Regions from separate parts of the Streptomyces sp. NPDC046977 genome, predicted to be linked through region 1. Evidence: riboswitches for the same ligand, from Rfam matches in the RefSeq annotation. Region 1 holds a riboswitch; each other region holds the start of a gene.
The links. A riboswitch is a leader RNA that binds a small molecule or an ion and turns the genes downstream of it on or off. The one in region 1 is predicted to bind cobalamin.
Positions count from the first base shown of each region.

Region 2: linked by a shared signal. The riboswitch ahead of metE (5-methyltetrahydropteroyltriglutamate--homocysteine S-methyltransferase) and the one ahead of ABZ883_RS38360 (HoxN/HupN/NixA family nickel/cobalt transporter) in region 1 are both predicted to bind cobalamin.
Region 3: linked by a shared signal. The riboswitch ahead of ABZ883_RS20495 (HoxN/HupN/NixA family nickel/cobalt transporter) and the one ahead of ABZ883_RS38360 (HoxN/HupN/NixA family nickel/cobalt transporter) in region 1 are both predicted to bind cobalamin.

Region 1 covers NZ_JBEYWO010000041.1:29,198-36,416, reverse strand. Annotated here, with positions in the region: partial or broken gene ABZ883_RS38395 (PepSY domain-containing protein) at 1-761, shown strand, start outside; partial or broken gene ABZ883_RS38390 (ATP-binding cassette domain-containing protein) at 875-1,400, opposite strand; gene ABZ883_RS38385 (hypothetical protein) at 1,420-1,941, shown strand; gene ABZ883_RS38380 (hypothetical protein) at 1,947-2,237, shown strand; partial or broken gene ABZ883_RS38375 (cobalt ECF transporter T component CbiQ) at 2,263-2,367, opposite strand; partial or broken gene ABZ883_RS38370 (energy-coupling factor ABC transporter permease) at 2,419-3,434, opposite strand; partial or broken gene ABZ883_RS38365 (PepSY domain-containing protein) at 3,770-4,330, shown strand; gene ABZ883_RS38360 (HoxN/HupN/NixA family nickel/cobalt transporter) at 4,458-5,558, opposite strand; cobalamin riboswitch at 5,586-5,788, opposite strand; gene ABZ883_RS38355 (metalloregulator ArsR/SmtB family transcription factor) at 5,885-6,262, shown strand; gene ABZ883_RS38350 (heavy metal-associated domain-containing protein) at 6,379-6,594, opposite strand; gene ABZ883_RS38345 (hypothetical protein) at 6,780-7,219, shown strand, end outside.
Region 2 covers NZ_JBEYWO010000012.1:137,921-145,139, forward strand. Annotated here, with positions in the region: gene ABZ883_RS20010 (alpha/beta fold hydrolase) at 144-869, opposite strand; gene ABZ883_RS20015 (PP2C family protein-serine/threonine phosphatase) at 942-2,027, opposite strand; gene ABZ883_RS20020 (acyltransferase) at 2,230-3,438, shown strand; gene ABZ883_RS20025 (hypothetical protein) at 3,594-3,941, shown strand; cobalamin riboswitch at 4,059-4,205, shown strand; gene metE (5-methyltetrahydropteroyltriglutamate--homocysteine S-methyltransferase) at 4,389-6,707, shown strand; gene ABZ883_RS20035 (CbtA family protein) at 6,759-7,219, opposite strand, start outside.
Region 3 covers NZ_JBEYWO010000013.1:1,965-9,183, reverse strand. Annotated here, with positions in the region: gene ligA (NAD-dependent DNA ligase LigA) at 1-1,080, shown strand, start outside; gene ABZ883_RS20505 (hypothetical protein) at 1,581-2,168, shown strand; gene ABZ883_RS20500 (PepSY domain-containing protein) at 2,305-3,762, shown strand; gene ABZ883_RS20495 (HoxN/HupN/NixA family nickel/cobalt transporter) at 3,842-4,942, opposite strand; cobalamin riboswitch at 4,970-5,172, opposite strand; gene ABZ883_RS20490 (metalloregulator ArsR/SmtB family transcription factor) at 5,261-5,638, shown strand; gene ABZ883_RS20485 (TerD family protein) at 5,985-7,219, opposite strand, start outside.

The sequences.
Region 1 (7,219 bases):
GGCGTATGGCTCGCCGTCGGCCTGCTCGGTCTCAGCGCCACCGGCCTGACCTGGTCCCACTACGCCGGCGCCCGGTTCGGAGCACTGCTGGACGCGACCAAGGGGCACGCACCCGAGCTGGTCACCTCCCTGCCCGGCGAAGCCAGCGCGGCCGAGGGCGAGCCTGCGGGGCACGCCGGACACGGCACGGCCTCCGGCGCGGCGTCGGCCGACCCCGCGGCCTTCGACGCGGTCCTCGGGGTGGCCCGCGAGGCGGGGCTCGGCGGCCGGGTGGAGCTGACGCCGCCCGTTGATGCCACGAGCGCGTGGACCGTCGCCCAGGACGACGACCTCTGGCCGGTCCACTACGACCAGGTCGCCGTCGACGCCGCCAAGAGCGAGGTCACCTCGGAGAGCCGCTGGGCCGACTACCCACTGCCGGCCAAGCTCAGCAAACTCGGCGTCCAGGGCCACATGGCCTGCTGTTCGGCATCGTCAACCAGATCCTGCTGGCACTGATCGCGGTCGGCCTGATCTCCGTCATCGTGTGGGGCTACCGCATGTGGTGGCAACGGCGCCCGATGCGTGACGACCGCACGGCGGCCCTCGGCAAGGCCCCCGCACGAGGGACGTGGCGACAACTCCCCTTGCCGGTACTGATCATCGGCGTCCCGGCTGTCGCCGCGATCGGCTGGGCCCTGCCCCTGCTGGGCATCACGCTGATCGCCTTCCTCTTCTACGACATAGCGTTCGGGCTCTACCTGCGAACCCCCACCGCATAGTCGAATCGGGGCGATCAGGCAGCTATTTCCGGTTCGGAGCACGCGCCGCGTCGAACCGGAGGTAGCTGCCTGTGAGCAGTCCAGGCCAGACGGTGGCTCGCGTGCGCGGCGCCCTATCTCTTCGGCCCGTCAGGGCCGGCGACAGCGGGCGCGGTACGCAGAGATGCCCAGTCCACCACCCGGTCGCACCAGCGCTGCAGAAGTGCGGCGTCGCGGCCCACAGCGAGCAGGCCCGCGCCGGTGGCGGCGCGATAGTCCTCGACTACGGAGACCAGCGCGGCCGTGGTGGAGGCGTCCAGCACTGTGGTCATCTCGTCGCAGATCAGCCAGCGGGGCGGAGTACGAGGGGGCGAGCGAGGTAGGCGCGCTGGAGCTGGCCGTCGCTGACCTCGTGAGGGCGCCGCCCGAGGAGGTCCTTGGTGAGGCCGGTGGTGGAGGCGAGTTGGTCGACCCGCTCGGTCACGCCGTCCCCCGTCCCCGTCGCACGCAGCGGCTCGGCGATCAGGTCGCGGAGCGTCAACCTGGGGTCGGCGGACAGCCAGGGTTGCTGAAAGACGACACCAATGACCGTGCGCTGTGCGCGTGGGCCCGGCGGCGCCAGCGCTGCACGGGCACACCGTCGAGCAGCAGCGTTCCGGAGTGACCCCTAGTGCTGGTAGTGGCCCACGAGTTCCCTCCGCTGACGCCCGGCGACGCCGAGACCGCGGCGGCCAGGGTTGCCGCGGTGCTGGAGGACGCCTGGCAGCGCATGGCCGACGAGCAGGCCGCCGTCATCGCAGCGGTCGGCGACAACGCCCGGTCCCAGGAGGTCGCCGCCCGTCTCGCCCAGTTCCAGGCAGCCATGGCCGACTTCCAGCAGCGCCCGGACAGCGAAGCGAGGGCGTTCGTGTCCGTGCAGCTGCCGCACCTGTACGAGGAGGGGGCACGGCCCGCGGCCCGCGTGGTCGGCGGGCACTTCTCGTGGACGCTCATCCACCGCGAGGCCCTGCACTCGCTGGCCTCGGACTCCTACGCCGACTTCTTGTGCCGCTCACAGGAGGAGCAGCGCATGGCCGGCGCGTTCTACCGAGCTGTGCGGGATGCCGCACGTCGGGAGGTGCCGGTGCTGGCTGCCGGCCACACGACGCCCTGTAGGCCGCGAAGGCGCTGGCGGATCGCTTGGCCGCTGAGCACCAGCTAACGACGGTGATCTATCGCAACGGGGCGCGGATGCCGATGCAGGCCTGGGCGGAGGCGGCGACGCTCGCCAAGAGCGCGGTGGCCTACAACGCGGGCACACTCCACCGAGCCCGGGAAGCAGGCGTGCGGTGGATGGTGGTCTTCGACGGCGCCGGATGCGGCTGGACCAGCCACAAGGACGCCGACAAGGCCACCGGCACCGTACGGACGGTCGAGGAGGCCGCCGCCTGCCCCATCTCCCACCCGCGATGCACCAGAGCCTTCGGGCCCCGCCCTGACCACGCGGCTGAGGCGTAGGTCTTCAAGGGCGGTGTTTCGCACCGGCGTACAGGCCGAAGGTCCACACCGCGGAGCGCGGTGTGGACACGACGACCAGGACGAAGCAGAAGACCGCGGCGATCTTGCACTGCGGGGGCAGCACGTGCACCGGCGAGTGCCCGTGTCGGTGAAGCCGGTGTGCGTGCCCCGCGCCCGTCGCTCAGGCCTCGTCCGTGCGCGGCCGGCGGCGGACGACCCAGAAGACGCCGCTGCCGAGGGCGAGGGTGGCGCCGACGCCGAGGATCCCGGCGAGGCCGCCGGACAGCCGGGCGTTGCCGACGTCCTTGGTCTGGTAGTCCGCCAGCGGGGAGTCCTTGGCGGCGTGGTCCTCTACCTTCTTGTCGATGCCGTGGTCGGCGGCGACCTTCTCCAGTCCGTCGGGGCTGGACGACGCGTAGTAGCTCACGAATCCGGCGAGCACCAGGGCCGCGATCAGCCCGGCGATCCACAGCGGCCGCACGCCGCCGTGCCTGGGGGTGGGTGTTACGGCCGCCATCAGACGGTCGCCTCCTTCAGCTCCAGCGGACGGCGCAGGTCACGGGCGCCGTGGACGAGATCGGGACGGACGGCGAGCACGGCACCGACGGTGGCGGCGGTGATGAACGCCTCGCCGATGCCGATGAGTACGTGCACCCCGACCATGGCGGTGAAGACCTTGCCGAGGGGGACGTCGGTCGTGCCGCCGAGCGCGTAGATCGCGGTGAAGGCGACGGAGGCCGCCGGTACGGAGAGCAGGGCGGCCACGAAGGCCGCGCCCGTCACCGCCCCGCGTGTGCGCGGCAGCACCTTCACCAGGCCGCGGAAGACGGCGTAGGCGACGACGACCGTCACGATCGCCATGTCGGTGATGTTCACGCCGAGCGCGGTGAGTCCGCCGTCGGCGAAGAGCACGCCCTGGATGAGCAGGACGACGGAGACGCACAACACCCCTGTATAGGGGCCGACGAGTATCGCCGCTAGCGCGCCGCCGAGGAGATGGCCGCTGGTGCCGGCTGCCACGGGGAAGTTGAGCATCTGGACGGCGAAGATGAACGCCGAGACGAGTCCGGCCAGCGGCGCGGTGCGCTCGTCCAGTTCGCGTCGCGCGCCGCGCAGGCTCACCGCTACGGCTGCGGCAGCGACGGCTCCGGTCGCCACCGACACCGGGGCGTCGATGAATCCGTCGGGTACATGCATGGGAGCTCCGCTCCGGGGTCACATAGGAAGTCGAACGCTCAATCATAGAGTCTTATTGCGACATATTTGCAAGAGCCTGCATGGTGCTGGAGCGCATCTCCCGCGTGTGTCCGTTCGCTCTTCATCCCGGCTTCATCTGCGCTTTCCGGTTCGCGATCAGCCCTGCGGGCGCCCCGCCCGCAGGTTCCAGCGTCCGGACCACCGCTGAATGCCGTCGCTGTCAGCGGGGGCACGTCGATCTGTCAGGAGGACGCTCGGGCGCGCTCAGGGCCCGTGCCGCGAAGGCGCGGACGATCTCTGGTTCGACGATGGCGAGCACCCGGCCCGGCGTGGTGGCGAGTGCGGACCCGGCCGACTTCGACGTGGTCCTCGGGGTAGCCCGGGACGCCGGGCTCGGTGGCCGGGTGGAGTTGACCCCGCCTGCCGATGCCACGAGCGCGTGGACCGTGGCGCAGGACGACGACCTGTGGCCGGTCCACTACGACCAGGTCGCCGTCGACGCGGCCCAGGGCGAGGTCACCTCGGAGAGCCGCTGGGCCGACTACCCACTGACGGCCAAGCTCAGCAAACTCGGCGTCCAGGGCCACATGGGCCTGCGGTTCGGCATCGTCAACCAGATCCTGCTGGCGCTGGTCGCGGTCGGCCTGATCTCCGTCATCGTGTGGGGCTACCGCATGTGGTGGCAGCGCCGCCCCACGCGTGGCGACCGCACGGCGGCCCTCGGGAAGGCCCCCGCACGTGGGACGTGGCGACAGCTCCCGCTGCCGGTGCTGGTCATCGGCGTCCCGGCCGTCGCCGCGCTCGGTTGGGCCCTGCCCCTGCTGGGCCTCACGCTGCTCGCATTCCTCTTCTACGACATAGCGTTCGGGCTCTACCTGCGGCCCCCCGCCGCCTGACGTCGCACCCGAAGAACAAACAGGAACTGCCTCCGGCCGGGCACGCCGACTGTGCCGGACCGGAGGCAGTTGCTCGCCGGAGGGCGGGGCTCGGTCTCGTGCCCCGTCATCGACAACCGGGAGAGTGTCAGACGCTCTTCGCGGTTCGCGCAGCCCAGCGATCCTCGACCTTGGCGACGCGCCAGTACGCGATCGCGATGGCCCACACGACGACGAAGAGGCCGACGATCACGTAGCCGACGTTGTCGAGATCGAGGCCGGCAACCCAGCCCGTGACCCCGTCCGTCATGTCGAGCTTGTCGTGCAGGACCCCGACAAGCTCGATGGTGCCGATGACGAAAGCGACGGCGATGGACAGACCGGTGATGGTGAGGTTGTAGTAGACCTTGCGCACGGGGTTGGAGAACGCCCACTGGTAGGCGAAGTTCATGAAGGTCCCGTCGAGGGTGTCGAACAGGCTCATCCCGGCGGCGAACAGCAGCGGCAGGCACAGGATCGCGTACCAGGGCAGACCGGCGGCGGCCCCGCTGCCCGCCATCACCATCAGCGCGACCTCGGTGGCGGTGTCGAACCCGAGCCCGAAGAGGAAGCCGAGTGGGTACATCTGCCCGGGACGCGTGATGGAGCGGGTGAGCCTGCCGAGGACGCGATTCATGAACCCCCTCGATTCCAGGTGGGTTTCGAGCTCCCGTTCGTCGAAGAAACCCGTGCGCATCTTCTTGAAGACCCGCAGTATGCCCAGCAGGGCGACGAGGTTCAGCACGGCGATGAGGTAGAGGAACGTGCCGGAGACGGTGGTTCCGACCACGCCCAGGGCCTGGTGCGTTCCGGAGTCCTCGTCCGCCAGGGTGCCTGCCAGGCGGGCGCCGCCGGCGACGAGCGCCGCCAAGGCCACCACGACGCTGGAGTGCCCCAGGGCGAACCAGAAGCCCACCGACACCGGGCGTTTGCCGTCCGCCATGAGCTTGCGCGTGGTGTTGTCGATGGCGGCGATGTGGTCGGCGTCGAAGGCGTGCCGCATTCCCAGGGTGTAGGCGGTGATACCGAGGCCGAGGCCGAAAGCCTGGGAACCGACCCGGTAGTCGTTCGGTATCACCAGCAGGAACAGGACACCGAAGGCGACGACGTGCAGCGCGGCGATCACGGCCATCAGGGCCGCGGTGCGGAGCGTGTCCTCGCGCCGCCAGTGGAACGGGCCGGCGGTCGGGACGGATGGGGGCAGGGTCATGCGGTCACGCTCCAGCACCTCGTGGATCAACTCGTGAGATGCCGCGGCCGGTCTCCTGGCTTACGGGCGAAGCGCGCCCGCCCCTGCCTTCCCGGCCTGTGAGGACCAGTGGCACCGCCGAGGCGGAAGGGGGCGGGAACTACCCGATCACAGTGGCGAGGGCCGCTCCGGACTGAGCCTTGTATCGGCTGTCACCGGTCTTCCCGAGCACCACGGCGCCATCACCCTAGGAGCGTGGGCACTCCGCCTGCAAGGCTGCACAGGTGCACAGGTGCACAGACGCACAGGTATTCAAGATCACATCCCGGGCTGCCAGGATGGCGCCCGTGCACCTTGTTCCCGCCGAGCGGGCGGGCCACCGAACCATCGACGACCACCGTGTCTGCGACGCTGTCGCCGGCATCGGAGAACCTGAGCATGTGCGCGCCTGGGCGGATCGCTTCTCGCTGCTCGCCGATCCGGGCCGCCTCGCCCTGCTGCTGGCTCTCCGAACCGCGGGGCCGATAGCGGTCACCGACCTGGCGGTGGCCACGGGCATGACGGACACGGCGGTCTCCCAGGCGCTGCGGCTGCTGCGGGCCGCCGGCGTCGTCAGCGGTGACAGACAGGGCCGGATCGTCCGCTACCGCATCGTGGACGACATGACCGCACAGCTGCTGCGGCACTGCGCGGCACCTCAGGGACACGTGGTGGCGGACGCATGACGTCCGGAGCGCCAGGGGTTCGGTAAGGGGGATCGGGCCGTGCTGCCGAGGTCGGGCGACCTGCCAGGTGTCCCCAGCAGGTCGCCATGGAGACCTGGTAGGCCGTGTCGCGGGCGTCAGGCGGCTCGGGAGTCAGTGACGCCGAAGCCTGCCTCGGTGATGGCCGCCTGCACTGCCGCGTCGTCAACGGCTGGTCCCTTGACGGTCACGGCGTGTGCGGCAAGGTCGACGACGACCTCGCCCACGCCCGGCACCTTCGACACCTCTTGAGTGATGCTTTGGACGCAGTGCTCGCAACTCATCCCGGTGACGGCATAACGCTTCTCGGTCATGAGGCTCTCTCCCGATCGGTGTCGCTCGTTCCCTCCTCATACGCACCACCGGCCAAAAGTGTTCACCACGGACGGATCGGGGCCTCGCGCCCCGGCCCCATACGGCCCACGCGCAAATATCACGGCGCCGAGAGCGTCAGCCGGTGAACGCCCTTCCCTCCCTCACACGAGGGAGGGATGACACGATGGCTGCCATGATGAGCGGCCCTGCCTTCCGCCTCGCGCGCGCCGCGGTCTTCGCCGCGGTGTGCGTCACGGTGACGGGTCTCGGCCACGCTCTGATGTCCGAGGCCATCCCTGGGTGGGCGGTGGGCTACGCGCTTGCCGCGACCACCGCGAGTGCGTGGTGGCTGGCCGGCCGCAAGGAACGCGGGCCCGTCACGGTGACCGTGTCCACCATGGCCACACAGGGGGCGCTGCACCTGTGGTTCGGTTTCGCGCAGCACTTCGCCGACGCCCCGGCCGTCATCGGCGTCACGGGAGGTCCCGCCGCCCACCACCCGGCCATCGGCATGGCGTCCATGGCGGCGTCGTCCGGGGGCAGATGGCCTGGCGGGATGACGCTGGCGCACGCGTGTGCAGCCCTGCTGTGCGGCGTGTGGCTGTGGCGCGGCGAGGCCGCCCT
Region 2 (7,219 bases), on a different contig from region 1:
GCTTGTCGGGGCACCGCGTAGCCATCATGTCACCGCCGGTTCCCGCCCCCTGGTCCGGCACGCCCTCCGGTACGCGATTCTGTTGCCCGGTGAACGGATTCTGACGCCGCCCTGCCGCCCCGCTCGGGGGCGGGTGACGGCGGTCACACGCGACGTGCGACGAAGTCCCCTATGGCCCGGGCCACTTCTTCGGGGTGCGTGATCAGGGCGTCGTGGGGGCCGGGGATCATGACCGGGCGCATGCCGAGCCGTGCGGCGAACTCCGCACCCGGCCGTGGCAGCGCCCGGTCGTCCCTGCTGAGGAGGTAGAGCAGGGGGATGCCGAGCGATGTCGGATCGGGGGCGCCGAAGGGCTCGGTCTCGTAGTGGCCCGGCATGGGAGTGACGAGAGCCGCGACGAGGCGTTGCAGGTCCTCGGACCGGCCCTGGAGAAGGTACGTCCGGACGAAGTCGACGTCGATCGGCCACGCATGGGCGGGCGAGTCCAGCAGCTTGCGCACCCCGGGCTGCATCTCCGGCAGGAGTTCGTCGAACGTGCTCCTGCCCGGCGCCGGCAGGAGGGCGTTGCAGTAGATCACCGCGGCGACCCGCCTCCCCAGCGCGAACGCCGCGTTCGTCACCGGGTAGCCGCCCCAGCTGTGCGCGACCAGGACGACGCGCTCCGCTCCGAGACGCTCCACGTGGCGGACGATGTGGCGTACGGCGTCCTCCGGGCGAGGGGTCACGGTGTCGTCGCCGTCGGCGAGACCGGGAAGGGTCAGCGTCACCGCCTCGTTCCCCGCGGCCCTCAGGAGCCGGGCCACGGGCTGCCAGGACCAGCCGCCGTGCCACGCTCCAGGAACCATGACAAAGGGAGGCGATCGCCTCATGCGTCCGACATTACGTTCCGTACTGCGCGGGGGGCCCGCCGGCAGCGACACCTTTGACGCCCTTCTTACGGTTCACACCCGGCGGACGGCCAGCAGAGCCGCGTCGTCCGTGAGTTCGGAGCCGACGTAGGCGCGGACGTCCGAGAGCAGGTCGTCCAGCAGGTCTTCCGGGTCGGTGGCGGGCAGGGCGCTCAGCCGCGCGGTCAGCGGATAGAAGCGGTTCGCGGCGTCCCGTGCCTCCGCCACGCCGTCGGTGTAGAGCAGCAGCAGGTCGCCGCTGACGAACGGGACGGGGCAGGCGCGGTAGTCCCTGCCCACCAGCCCCTGCAGCCCCAGCGGCGGCGCGGCGACCGACGGGATCACCTCGCGGCAGCTGCCCGCGTGCCGGAGCAGCGGCGGCGGGTGCCCGCAGTTGACCACGGCCGCCGGTCCAGGGGCGTCCGGGACGCTGACCAGTACCGCCGTGACGAACTCCTCCCTCGCCGGGCGGCGGACCAGCGCCGCGTCCAGCCGCTTGGCGACCTCCGCCAGTTCCGGTTCCGCCCGCGCGGCCTCGCGGAACACCCCGAGCACGTCGGCGGCGGTCTCCACGGCGGCCAGGCCCTTTCCGCGTACGTCCCCGATGATCAGGCGCACTCCGTAGCTGGTGGGTATCGCCTCGTACAGATCACCTCCGATGTGTGCTTCTGCCTCTGCCGCCACATAGCGCACCGCCATCACCAGCGGCCCCAGTCGTCGCGGCACCAGCCTCAGCAGCGCACGCTGTGCCGCCTCGGCGACCGTGTGCACCTTGGCCAACTCCCGTTCCTGGCTGGCCACCACCACGACGCCTGCGCAACTGAAGAAGGTGGTCGCCACGATCGTGGCCGCCGCGGTCGCCAGGACGACGGCGGGCACGCCGACGTCGTAGATCGCCAGGGCGGCGAAAAGGCCGCACGCGACCGCTCCCGCCGCCGCCGGGACCGTCGCCCGGCGGGCACCCGCACTCGCCAGCACCGGGAGAGCGGCGAGCACCGGGGAGAAGGTGACATTCGTCCCCACCGCGAAGTCGGCGGCCACGCTCATCAGGACCAGCGCGTAGCCGGTGATCTTCAGCTTGCGCGCCCATCGCGGCAGCCACGGTTGGTCGCCGCTTCTCTTGCCGAAGACACCAGGCATGGAACCGTCCTTTGCCGCGTCGTCCCCTTCCACGGTCGCTCGCCGGCCGCCCTCCCGCGACCAGCGGCTCCCGTGGCCACCGCGTCCGGCCGTAGCGGAGCGTGATGTCCCCCGCACTGCCGTACGTCCTGCGTCGCGGGGGTGGCGCCCGACGGCCGCCTTTCCAACACTGGTCACGTACCGGCGACAGGGGGGCACCGACATGGCGACGCGCGCGGAACCTGTGCAGGCACCGCTACCGCAGCGGCGGCCGGAGCTGGACGCGATCCGGATGCTGGTCGTGATCGGGCTGGTCTTCTTCCACTCGGCGCTCGTCTTCGCCGCCGACGACGACTTCTACGTCAAGAACGCCGAGACCACCGGAGCCGTCCTGATCATCGCCGGGTTCGGGGTCGTCTGGGCCATGCCGCTGCTGTTCCTCATCTCCGGCCTCGGCGCCTGGCACTCGCTCCGGCGCCGCGGTGCGGGCGGCTTCGCCAGGGAGCGGCTGCTGCGGCTCGGCGTTCCGCTGGTCTTCGCGACCCTCGCGCTGAACCCGCTGCCGCAGTGGCTGCGGCTGCGCGCGGCCGACCCCGGCTACCACGAGTCGTACCTCGGCTTCCTGCCCCGCTTCTTCGACGTGCACCTGGAGCCCGCGGAGTTCCCCTTCCTCGTCCAGGGCGAGCACTTCGAGACCGGCCACCTGTGGTTCGTCGTGCTCCTCCTGGCGTTCTCCCTCATGCTGGTGCCGTGTTACCGGTGGTTGCCGCGTGCGGGCGTCCGTCGCATCGGCGACCGGGTGGCGGAGGCGACCCTGCACCGGCGGGGCCTGGTGCTCCTGCCGGCCCTGGTGTTCGCGGCGATCTGTGCCTTCGCGCGGCTGGAGGAGGAGTACGCGGGCTGGCACCGCTGGTCGTACCTGCTGTTCTTCGTCGCCGGCTTCGCGCTCGCCGGCGACGACCGCTTCCGCACCGCGATGCGGTGCGATGCCGGGACGGCGGCCTGGCTCGGCGCCCTGCTGTTCGCGGCCGCCGGCCCCGGCTTCGCCCTGGCCGACGAGCCGTTCACCGAGATGACCATGCTGGCCACCGTCTCCCGGGCGCTGTTCGGTGCGGCCGGATGGTGCCTGGTGGTCGCCATCCCGGGCCTCCTCGACCGCCGGCGGCGCGAGCAACCGCCTGCGGCGCCGCACCCGGCCCCGACGACGCGCCGGCGCCTCTACGGCTACCTCGCCGCGGCCGTGCTGCCGCTGTACGTCCTGCACCAGCCGATCGTGGTCGCCGTCGCCTACGTCGTGACCGGCTGGTCCGCGCCGATCCCCGTCGAGTACGCCGTGCTCGTGGCGATCGCCCTCGTCCTCACCCTCACCGCCTACGAGCTCCTGGTCCGCCGCACGCGCACGACCCGCTTCCTGTTCGGGATGCGGCCTTAGGGGCGACTCCAATGTGCCGGCCAGATCGGCCGGGCTTCCCGCCCCTCGGCAACAGCGGCTCCCGGGCGACCCGTTGTTCATCCGTCGACCGAGATCCCTGTTCGGTACCCGCCCTACGATGGTCGGGGGCCGAAGCGCGCACGGTGGGGGCGGACATGAAGCGCAGGGTGGGGAGAGCCGCCGCGGCGGCGTACGTCGTGCTGATCGGGGGCCTCGCCGTGGCAGGGGCCGTTCACGAGCAGGCCGTCTACTACCTGCTCGCGGTCGCGCTGACCCTGCCCGCGGGGGCCGTGGCGCTGCCGGCGATGTACGGGGGCTATGCGGCGCTCTCCGCGGTCGGCGGGATCTGGTCCCCCGTGGCCGGGCCGGGCGGTGAGGAAGCCGCTTGGCTGAGCCTCGGCAGTGCGACGCTGAACGTGGTGCTGCTGACGTGCGCCGCGATCGTCAACGTCGTCCTGGCGGAACGGGTGTTGCGCCGAGGGCGGAGGCTGTCCCACCGCTGACCCGCCGTCGCGACCCGCCGTCCCGGAATACGGGCACCGTCGCCCATGGCGGCCCCGGGAGCCGTAGGCTGGCGGACGCAGCTGGTTCGCCCCCGTCCGCCAGGCGGGACGCGTCGCAAGAGGGAACCCGGTGGGAATCCGGGACTGCCCCGCAGCGGTGAGTGGGAACGAGCGCCGTCATACGCACTGGGCCCGGCCGGGTCTGGGAAGCGACGGCCAGTAGGTGTCTGCCCCCGGCAGGCGTGCCCGCGAGTCCGAAGACCTGCCCGCTGCCCGTGCGCGACCGAACGCGCGCGGACATCCCGGTGACCTCGAGGGCGGGTCGGCGTACATACCTGGCGGACGACCGCGCCCCGACGCGCGTGTCCCGGCCGCCGGTCTGCATCGCCTTCGCGCTCTCGCCCCGTATCCGGGATCTCAGGGATTCATCTCGCGAAGGAGATCTCCGTGACCACCAAGTCCGCAGCCGCGGCAGCACGGCCCACCGTGTACGGCTACCCCCGCCAGGGCGGCAACCGGGAGCTGAAGAAGGCCGTCGAGGGGTACTGGAAGGGCCGGGTCACCGCCGACGCCCTCCGGGCCACCGCCGCCGAACTGCGCCGCGCGAACTGGCGGCGGCTCGCCGAGGCCGGCGTGCACGACGTGCCGACCGGCGACTTCTCGTACTACGACCACGTCCTCGACACCACCGTGATGGTGGGCGCCGTCCCCGCGCGGCACCGGGAGGCCGTGGCCGCCGACGCGCTCGACGGCTACTTCGCGATGGCGCGCGGCACCCAGGACACGGCACCGCTCGAGATGACGAAGTGGTTCGACACCAACTACCACTACCTCGTCCCCGAGCTCGGTCCGGACACCGTGTTCGCGGCCGACTCGTCCCGGCAGGTCGAGGCGGTCAAGGAGGCCCTCGCCCTCGGCCTCGCGCCCCGGCCGGTCCTCGTCGGCCCCGTGACCTACCTCCTGCTCGCCAAGCCCGCCCCCGGCGCCCCCGCGGACTTCGAGCCGCTCTCCCTCCTCGACCGGCTGCTGCCGGTGTACGCGGAGGTCCTGGCCGATCTGCGTGCCGCGGGGGCCGGCTGGGCGCAGCTCGACGAGCCGGCGCTCGTGCAGGACCGCACCGCCGCCGAACTCGGCGCCGCGGAGCGGGCGTACGGGCGCCTCGGCGCTCTCGAGGACCGGCCGAGGCTCCTGGTGGCCTCCTATTTCGACCGGCTCGGCGAGGCCCTGCCGGTGCTCGCCAAGGCACCGGTGGACGGGCTCGCGCTCGACTTCACCGGGGCGGCCGCCGCCAACCTGGACGCGCTCGCCGCGGTGGGCGGCCTGCCCGGCAAGCGCCTGGTGGCCGGCGTCGTGGACGGACGCAACATCTGGGTCAACGACCTGGAGAAGTCCCTCGCCACCCTCGGCACGCTGCTGGGACTGGCCGACCGGGTCGACGTGGCCGCCTCGTGCTCCCTGCTGCACGTGCCGCTCGACACCGCCGCCGAGCGCGACATCGACCCCCAGATCCTGCGCTGGCTGGCCTTCGCCCGGCAGAAGACGGCCGAGGTCGTCACCCTCGCCAAGGGACTGAGCCGGGGAACCGGCACCATCGCCGGGGAACTCGCCGCCAACCGCGCCGCCCTGGCGTCCCGCGCCTCGTCGCCCATCACCCACGACCCGGCCGTACGGGCACGGGCCGCGGCGGTCACGAGCGCCGACGCCCGCCGCTCGCAGCCGTACGGCGAGCGGGCGGCGGCCCAGCGCGCCCACCTCGGCCTGCCCCTGCTGCCGACCACCACCATCGGCTCGTTCCCGCAGACCGCGGAACTCCGCACGGCACGGGCCGATCTGCGGGCCGGCCGGATCGGCGAGGCGCAGTACGAGGAGCGCATCAAGGCCGAGATCGGCGAGGTGATCTCCTTCCAGGAGAAGACCGGGCTGGACGTCCTCGTGCACGGCGAGGCCGAACGCAACGACATGGTCCAGTACTTCGCCGAGCGGCTCACCGGCTACCTCGCCACCCAGCACGGCTGGGTGCAGTCCTACGGCACGCGCTACGTCCGTCCGCCGGTCCTCGCCGGGGACATCTCCCGCCCCGAGCCCATGACCGTGCGGTGGACGGCCTACGCCCGCTCGCTCACCGACCGGCCGGTGAAGGGCATGCTCACCGGTCCGGTCACCATGCTCGCCTGGTCCTTCGTCCGCGACGACCAGCCCCTCGCCGATACCGCGCGCCAGGTCGCCCTGGCCCTGCGCGACGAGGTCGGCGACCTGGAGCGCGCGGGAACGCCGGTCATCCAGGTCGACGAGCCCGCCCTGCGCGAGACGCTGCCGCTGCGCTCCGCCGACCGCGCCGGCTACCTGGCCTGGGCCACCGAGGCGTTCCGGCTGACCACCAGTGGCGTGCGTCCGGACACGCAGATCCACACCCACATGTGCTACGCCGAGTTCGGTGACATCGTGGCGGCGATCGACGACCTCGACGCCGACGTCATCAGCCTGGAGGCCGCCCGCTCCCACATGCAGGTCGCCCGCGAACTCGCCGCGCACGGGTACCCGCGCGAGGCCGGGCCCGGCGTCTACGACATCCACTCGCCGCGCGTGCCGGGCGTGGACGAGGCGGCCGCCCTGCTGAGGAAGGGTCTGGAGGCCATCCCCGCCGAGCGGTTGTGGGTCAACCCCGACTGCGGGCTGAAGACCCGCGGCTGGGCGGAGACCCGCGCCTCCCTGGAGAACCTGGTCGCGGCGGCCCGTACCGTCCGTTCCGAACTCCCCGCGTCCTGAACGCGAGAGGGCCCGCGGACGGTTCCGCGGGCCCTCTCGACGGGTGATGCCTCAGTTGGCCGCCGGTACCGCCCGGCCGGACGCGGACGGCGCGGGCCGGGGGGACAGCAGGCGTTGCGCCAGCTCCCCGAAGAGGAGGCCGAAGCCGCCCCACAGCGTCAGCTGGATGGCCAGGGCCGACAGGCGGAACCGCCACAGCAGCGTGGCCGGGAAGTCCGCGGGCACCTCGTTGATGACCGGCAGGAACGCGTAGGCCAGCCCGATGGCGACGACGAACGCCCCGACCGCGACGACCGTGGCGTACCAGGTGCCCACGCGGGGTGCCAGGCGCTTGCCGACGATCACGGCGGCGATCGCCAGCAGTACGCTGAGCACCATCATCAGGAAGTACAGCGTGGTGCGCTTGCCGATGGTGTCCGGATCGCCCACCGACGGCGGGTTGGCCGGGTACTTGAGGAACGGGACGACGTAGACCGCCAGCAGCGCGCAGCCCGACAGCAGCAGGGCTGTCG
Region 3 (7,219 bases), on a different contig from region 1:
TACAAGCTGCCCCCGACCGTGTCACGGTCCAAACTCCTGGCCGTGGAATGGAACGTCGGCCGCACCGGCGTCATCGCCCCACGGGCCGTGCTGGAGCCGGTTGAGGTGGACGGCAGTGTCGTGCAGTACGCGACGCTGCACAACCCACGGTTCATCCGCGACAGCGGTCTCATGATCGGCGACACGGTCGGGGTGTTCAAAGCGGGCGACATCATCCCGCGCGTGGAAGCCCCGGTGGTGGAACTCCGCACCGGCGAGGAGACGCCGATCGTGCTGCCCGACGCCTGTCCGAAGTGCGGCGGCGAGATCGACAGTTCGGGTGAGCGGTGGGAGTGCGCGAGCGGCGCCGGCGGGGGCTGCGGGCTGCTCGCCGCCCTGCGGTATGCCGTCGGCCGCGACCAGCTCGACATCGACGGCCTGGGCGTCACCTACATCGAGGCCATGGTCGACAGCGGCGCGGTCGCCGACGTCGGCGACCTGTTCACCCTCAGCCGCGAGCAGTTGATCGACGCCACCCGCAGCGAAAAGCGGGCCGACACCGTGCTGGCCCAGATCGAGGCGGCCAAGACCAAACCTCTCAACCGTGTCTTCTGCGCTCTCGGTGTGGTCCGCACCGGCCGCACGCTGTCACGGGAGATCGCACGGTACTTCGGCACCATGGACGCGATCCGCGCAGCGGACGCCGATGCTCTCGCCGCGGTGCCGAAGCTGCCGGGCGCCAACTCCGCGAAAATCGCCGCGCACATCAACGCGTTGGGGCCGGTCATCGACAAGCTCGTCGGCGCGGGCGTGAACATGGCCGAGCCCATCGTTGCCACCGCGGAGGGCGGCCCGCTCACCGGCGAGGTCGTGGTGATCACCGGTGGGATGCACGGCCCGTTGTCGGGACGGAACCGCACCGAGATGAACGACCTCGTCAGCCAGGCCGGTGGTACCTCGTCCGGCACCGTGTCGAGGAAGACGACCATCCTGGTGGCCGGCGAGGGAGCCGGATCGAAGCTCAAAAAGGCTCAAGAGCTCGGTACCAGGGTCCTCAACGAGGTGGAGTTCGCGGACCTCATAGCCGACTACCTCACGTAGGTCGGGGGCCGGTACACCTGCTGACGGGCTTCAGCGCGGGCCGAGTCGCCACAAGGCAGATGAGACGGACACCGGATTCATCGTCCCCGGCAGTCGCGCAGTCGCGCAGGCCGTCCGGCCTCAGCAGGCCGATGCCGGGGCGGACCTCCAGGGCTCGCGAGCGTGTTCGATCGCGCTCGCCTTCACGACTGCGGTGGCCTTTTCAGCCGGCTGTGCGCGAGCCGGGCTGAGGAAGACCTCGGCCATAGGCGGGCGGCGATGGCCGGTTGACACTCCCGGCCCCACTGATGACTCGGGCCCACACCGCATCGTGTGCGTCTGCGGCCGACACGAAGTCCTCCCGGTCGACGCCATCGCGCTGTCGCCTTCCATGATCTGCGCTAGCACAGCCGTGGGCGCGCCGGTGGTGCTTCCGTGCGCCCCATCCCTCATTCGGGTGGTGAATGGCATCATTGCTGCTCATGACGCCCGGGCCTGCCTTCCGTCTCGCACGTGCCGCGGTGTTCGCGGCCGTGTGTGTCGCGGTGACGGGTCTTGGACATGCGCTGATGTCGCGGTCGGTTCCGGGCTGGGCGGTGGGGTACGCATTCGCCGCGACGACCGCCGGCGCGTGGTGGCTCGCGGGTCGGCGTGAGCGCGGCGCGGCAGTGGTGACGGTCGCGACCGTGGTGACCCAATGCGCCTTGCACGGCTGGTTCCGCCTCGCCCAGGCCTTCGCCGCCGCTCCGTCGGGTGTCGGGGACGGTGCTGTCGGCCATCAGGTTGCGGGCTCCGCGGAAGCGATGCCCATGAGCAGCGCCGCGATGAGTGGCTGGTCGCCTGGCATGTTCGGCGCGCACGCCCTCGCGGCGGTGCTGTGCGGCCTGTGGCTGTGGCGCGGTGAGGCTGCTGCCTTCCGGCTGGGCCGTTCCTTGGCCGCGTTCGTCTTCACTCCATTGCGCGGGGCCTTCCTCGTCCATGTCGTCGTCAGCCCACCGGCCCCGGCGACGCGAGTGTCCCTTCACGCCCCCTCGCGGCTGTCTCAGCAGGCGGCCCTGTGGCACGGCGTCACACGGCGCGGCCCGCCGCGGCCGGCGATGTGCTCCTGACCGTCCGTCTCGCTGACATGCGATGACGGGCGCAGTGCGGTGTGCCCGCACGCCGTACCGCCGTTGAGGCGGACACCATCGTCGGCTTCGTGAGCGCCCGCGTCCTGTGCGCCGGGCGCCGATTGGGGATGCACCCATGTCATCGACACAAGAAGAAGCGTCAAGAGACAACGCCCTCATAGCGGCATCGGCTGCTCCGGGAAGCGGTCCGGAACAACGGGGCCGATCGTGGAAGGGGGTACGGGCGCTGCTCGTGCGGTTGCACTTCCACGCGGGTGTGTTCGTCGCCCCGTTCCTGCTGGTGGCCGCTCTGACGGGCCTGGCCTACACCTTCACACCCCAGCTCGACCAGCTCGTGTACGGCGATCAGCTCGGCGTGGCGAAGGTGGGGGACGCAACGCGCCCGCTCGCGGAACAGATCGCCGCGGCCCGGAAGTCCCACCCTGAGGGCACCTTGTCCTCGGTGATCACGCCGCCCGGGCCGGAGGACACCACGCGGGTGGTCCTGTCGCTGCCGGAACTGGGCGAGAACCAGCGCACGGTGTTCGTCGACCCCTACACCGCCGAGGTCAAGGGGGCGCTGACCACGTGGTACGGCTCCACCCCGCTGACGACGTGGCTGGACGACCTGCACCGCAATCTGCACCTGGGCGAGACCGGCCGCCTCTATTCGGAGGTTGCCGCCAGCTGGCTGTGGGTGATCGTCGCCGGAGGGCTCGTCCTGTGGCTCGGACGCGCCCGCGGGCAGCGCGCCAAGTCGGCACGCGGTGTGCTGCTGCCCGACCGCTCCGCAGGCGGAGTGCGGCGTACGCGCAGTTGGCACGCCGCCACCGGCGTATGGCTCGCCGTCGGTCTGCTCGGTCTCAGCGCCACCGGCCTGACCTGGTCCCACTACGCCGGTGCCCGGTTCGGGGAATTGCTGAACGCGGCGAAGGGGCACGCGCCCGCGCTGGTCACCGCCCTGCCCGGCGGTACCGGCGCCGGCAAGGGCGAGCCTGCGGGGCACGCCGGACACGGCACGGGCGCCGGCGCGGCGACGGCCGACCCCGCAGCCTTCGACGCGGTCCTCACGGTCGCCCGCGAGGCCGGCCTCGGTGGCCGGGTGGAGCTGACGCCGCCCGCCGATGCGACGAGTGCGTGGACCGTGGCGCAGGACGACGACCTCTGGCCGGTCCACTACGACCAGGTAGCCGTCGACGCCGCCAAGGGCAAGGTCACCTCGGAGAGCCGTTGGGCCGACTACCCGGTCCTGGCCAAGCTCAGCAAACTCGGCGTCCAGGGCCACATGGGCCTGCTGTTCGGCATCGTCAACCAGATCCTGCTGGCGCTGATCGCGGTCGGCCTGATCTCCGTCATCGTGTGGGGCTACCGCATGTGGTGGCAGCGCCGCCCCACGCGTGACGGCCGCACGGCGGCCCTCGGGAAGGCCCCCGCACGAGGAACGTGGCGACAACTCCCGCTGCCGGTGCTGATCATCGGCGTCCCGGCCGTCGCCGCGCTCGGCTGGGCCCTGCCCCTGCTGGGCATCACGCTGATCGCGTTCCTCTTCTACGACATCGTGTTCGGGCTCTACTTGCGGCGTCCCGCCGCCTGACGTCGCGGCAGAAGAGGGGACGGGGGCTGCCTCCGGTCGGGCACACCACTGTGCCCGACCGGAGGCCACCGAAAGAACGTCAGACGCTCCCCGCAGTTCGCGCCGCCCAGCGATCCTCGACCTTGGCGACGCGCCAGTACGCGATCGCGACGGCCCACACGACGACGAAGAGGCCAACGATCACGTAGCCGACGTTGTCGAGATCGAGGCCGGCGACCCAGCCGGTGAGCCCGTCCGTCATGTCGAGCTTGTCGTGCAGGACCCCGACCAGTTCGATGGTGCCGATGACGAAGGCGACGGCGATGGACAGACCGGTGATGGTGAGGTTGTAGTAGACCTTGCGCACGGGGTTGGAGAACGCCCACTGGTAGGCGAAGTTCATGAAGGTCCCGTCGAGGGTGTCGAACAGGCTCATCCCGGCGGCGAACAGCAGCGGCAGGCACAGGATCGCGTACCAGGGCAGACCGGCGGCGGCTCCGCTGCCCGCCATCACCATCAGCGCGACCTCGGTGGCGGTGTCGAACCCGAGCCCGAAGAGGAAGCCGAGTGGGTACATCTGCCCGGGACGGGTGATGGAGCGGGTGAGCCTGCCGAGTACGCGGTTCATGAACCCCCTGGATTCCAGGTGGGTTTCGAGCTCCCGTTCGTCGAAGAAGCCCGTACGCATCTTCTTGAAGACCCGCAGTATGCCCAGTAGGGCGACGAGGTTCAGCAGGGCGATGAGATAGAGGAACGTGCCGGAAACGGTGGTTCCGACCACACCCAGCGCCTGGTGCGTTCCGGAGTCCTCGTCCGCCAGGGTGCCTGCCAGACGGGCACCGCCGGCGACGAGCGCCGCCAGGGCCACCACGACGCTGGAGTGCCCGAGGGCGAACCAGAAGCCCACGGAGACCGGGCGTTTGCCGTCCGCCATGAGCTTGCGCGTGGTGTTGTCGATGGCGGCGATGTGGTCGGCGTCGAAGGCGTGCCGCATTCCCAGGGTGTAGGCGGTGATACCGAGGCCGAGACCGAAAGCCTCGGAACCGACCCGGTAGTCGTTCGGTATCACCAGCAGGAACAGCACACCGAAAGCGACGACGTGCAATGCGGCGATCACGGCCATCAGGCCCGCGGTGCGGAGCGTGTCCTCGCGCCGCCAGCGGAACGGGCCGGCGAACGGGGCAGATGGGGGCAGGGTCATGCGGTCACGCTCCAGCACCTCGTGGATCAACTCGTGAGATGCCGCGGCCGGTCTCCTGGCTTACGGGCGAAGCGCGCCCGCCCCTGCCTTCCCGGCCTGTGAGGACCAGTGGCACCGCCGAAGCGGGAGGGGGCGGGAACTACCCGATCACAGTGGCGAGGGCCGCCCCGGACTGAGCCTTCCATCGGCTGTCACCGGTCTTCCCGAGCACCACGGCGCCATCACCCTAGGAGCGCGGGCACTCCGCCTGCAAGGCTGCACAGGTGCAGAGACGCACAGGTATTCAAGATCACATCCCGGGCTGCCAGGATGGCGCCCATGCACCTTGTTCCCGCCGAGCGGGCGGGCCACCGAACCATCGACGGCCACCGTGTCTGCGACGCTGTCGCCGCCATTGGAGAACCTGGGCATGTGCGGGCCTGGGCGGATCGCTTCTCGCTGCTCGCCGATCCAGGCCGTCTCGCGCTGCTGCTGGCTCTCCGGACGGCGGGGCCGATCGCGGTCACGGACCTGGCGGTCGCCACGGGCATGACGGACACGGCGGTCTCCCAGGCCCTGCGGCTGCTGCGGGCCGCCGGCATCGTCACCGGTGACCGGCAGGGCCGGATCGTCCGCTACCGCATCGTGGACGAGATGACCGGGCAACTGCTGGGACACTGCGCGGCGCCTCAAGGAGACGGGGCCGCCGACATGTGACGTTCCCATCGCCCGCCGGTCGACGATGAGCTGGTTGACACCCGGCGCCCGCGAGACGCCTTTGACGGGTGAACGAGAGCCTGCGGCGACATGGTGGACCGGGGTCGGGACGGGCAGGTGAGCCCGGCGGGCCCGCTTGCCCCGCACACCGTGCGAGCGGGGCCGGACGCGCGGGAGCCGTCAGGCGCCGGAGGCGGTCTACGCGGCGGTGAGGCATGCCCCAATGCCTCTACACCGATCGCGCACTCCTGCCCAACTTGTCCACGTGTCCTTTCCCGTGTTCGATCCCACACCTGCTTGAGGTCGGTCCGTGGGAGGAAAGGGTCAAGAGTGGGACGGCGGCCAGCTACCTCGTCTTGAATTCGACCTTGCCTGCGCTCATCCGAAAACTGCCACTGGAGTACAGCATCGGCCGGGCCTCCACGTGATTCCCGCTGTACTTCTCAACATGCCGAATCTCAATGCCACCAGGGGCGGTGAAGTCGATCAACGCAATAGCAACCCAGTAAGACAGGTTGCGATTATTGAACAGCGGTACTGTGACAGTCGAGCCCCGCCCATCGGTTACAACTGCCCGGGCACCATACGACTTGAACGAGCCGACACCATTCTCAACCGCACTGTACGCGCAGATGAGAACATATCCCTGCAGGTCGGGACGCCGGATCGTGATGGTCTCCCGCCCCGGCCTCCGGGAATCGCCATCTAGGGCGATGAATGGCGGAGCCATGAGCGATCCCAAATTCCGGTAATAAATCACCTGTTCGGATTTGCTCGGCTTGGCACCCTTGGGCGTCACCAGACTCCGCGGAACATGCAACGCGTAGAGATCCAGATCGGCCCCGGCCCTCCGTCTGGCATCACTGCCTCCGTTCCATTCGAGCATGGCCGTTACAGCGAGGCTTGGATCTTCCTTTCTCATGTTGATCGTTGCCTGGCCACCCTTGGTGAGCACAACCCGTCCCAGAGGGCCCGGCGGGGGCAGCGGTGTCACCGGCGGCCGTTGCAGTGCAGCGGACGGAACGGCAGGGGCGCGAACCGGCTGGGCACTTGTCGCATGGTGCGACGTGCTCGGCGACTCAGGTGGCGTTGCAGCCACAGCGGCCGAGGCGGGGCCAGGGTCGTCCACGACGATCCCGAAATCCCCGGCCAGACCCGCCAACCCGGTGTCCCAGCCCTGCCCCACGGCACGAACCTTCCAGGAGCCGGCACGGCGGTAGAACTCGACCACAACCGCGACCGTCTCCCGGTTTGCGAGGGGCGGTGGCGCAAACATAATGCGGCCGTCTCCGCAGTCGACCACCGCGCGCGGGGTACTGCTCGCATCGAAGTGCGGAGCCGAACATTGCGGGTCAATGCTGGCCACTACAGCGATTCGATCAACTGAGCCGGGTACCGCAGCCAGGTCAGCAGCGATGGTTTGACCTGCAAGACTCACACCGTCCTGAGAGCGGTGGTTGTAGAAGACCAGGTCCTCATCTGTCCGCACTTTGCCATCCTGGGCCAAGAGAACAGCTGAAACATCAATGCCCGTCGTCGGCGTAGTGACGGTGACTTGGCAGGTGTTGCCCAGCAAGGGAG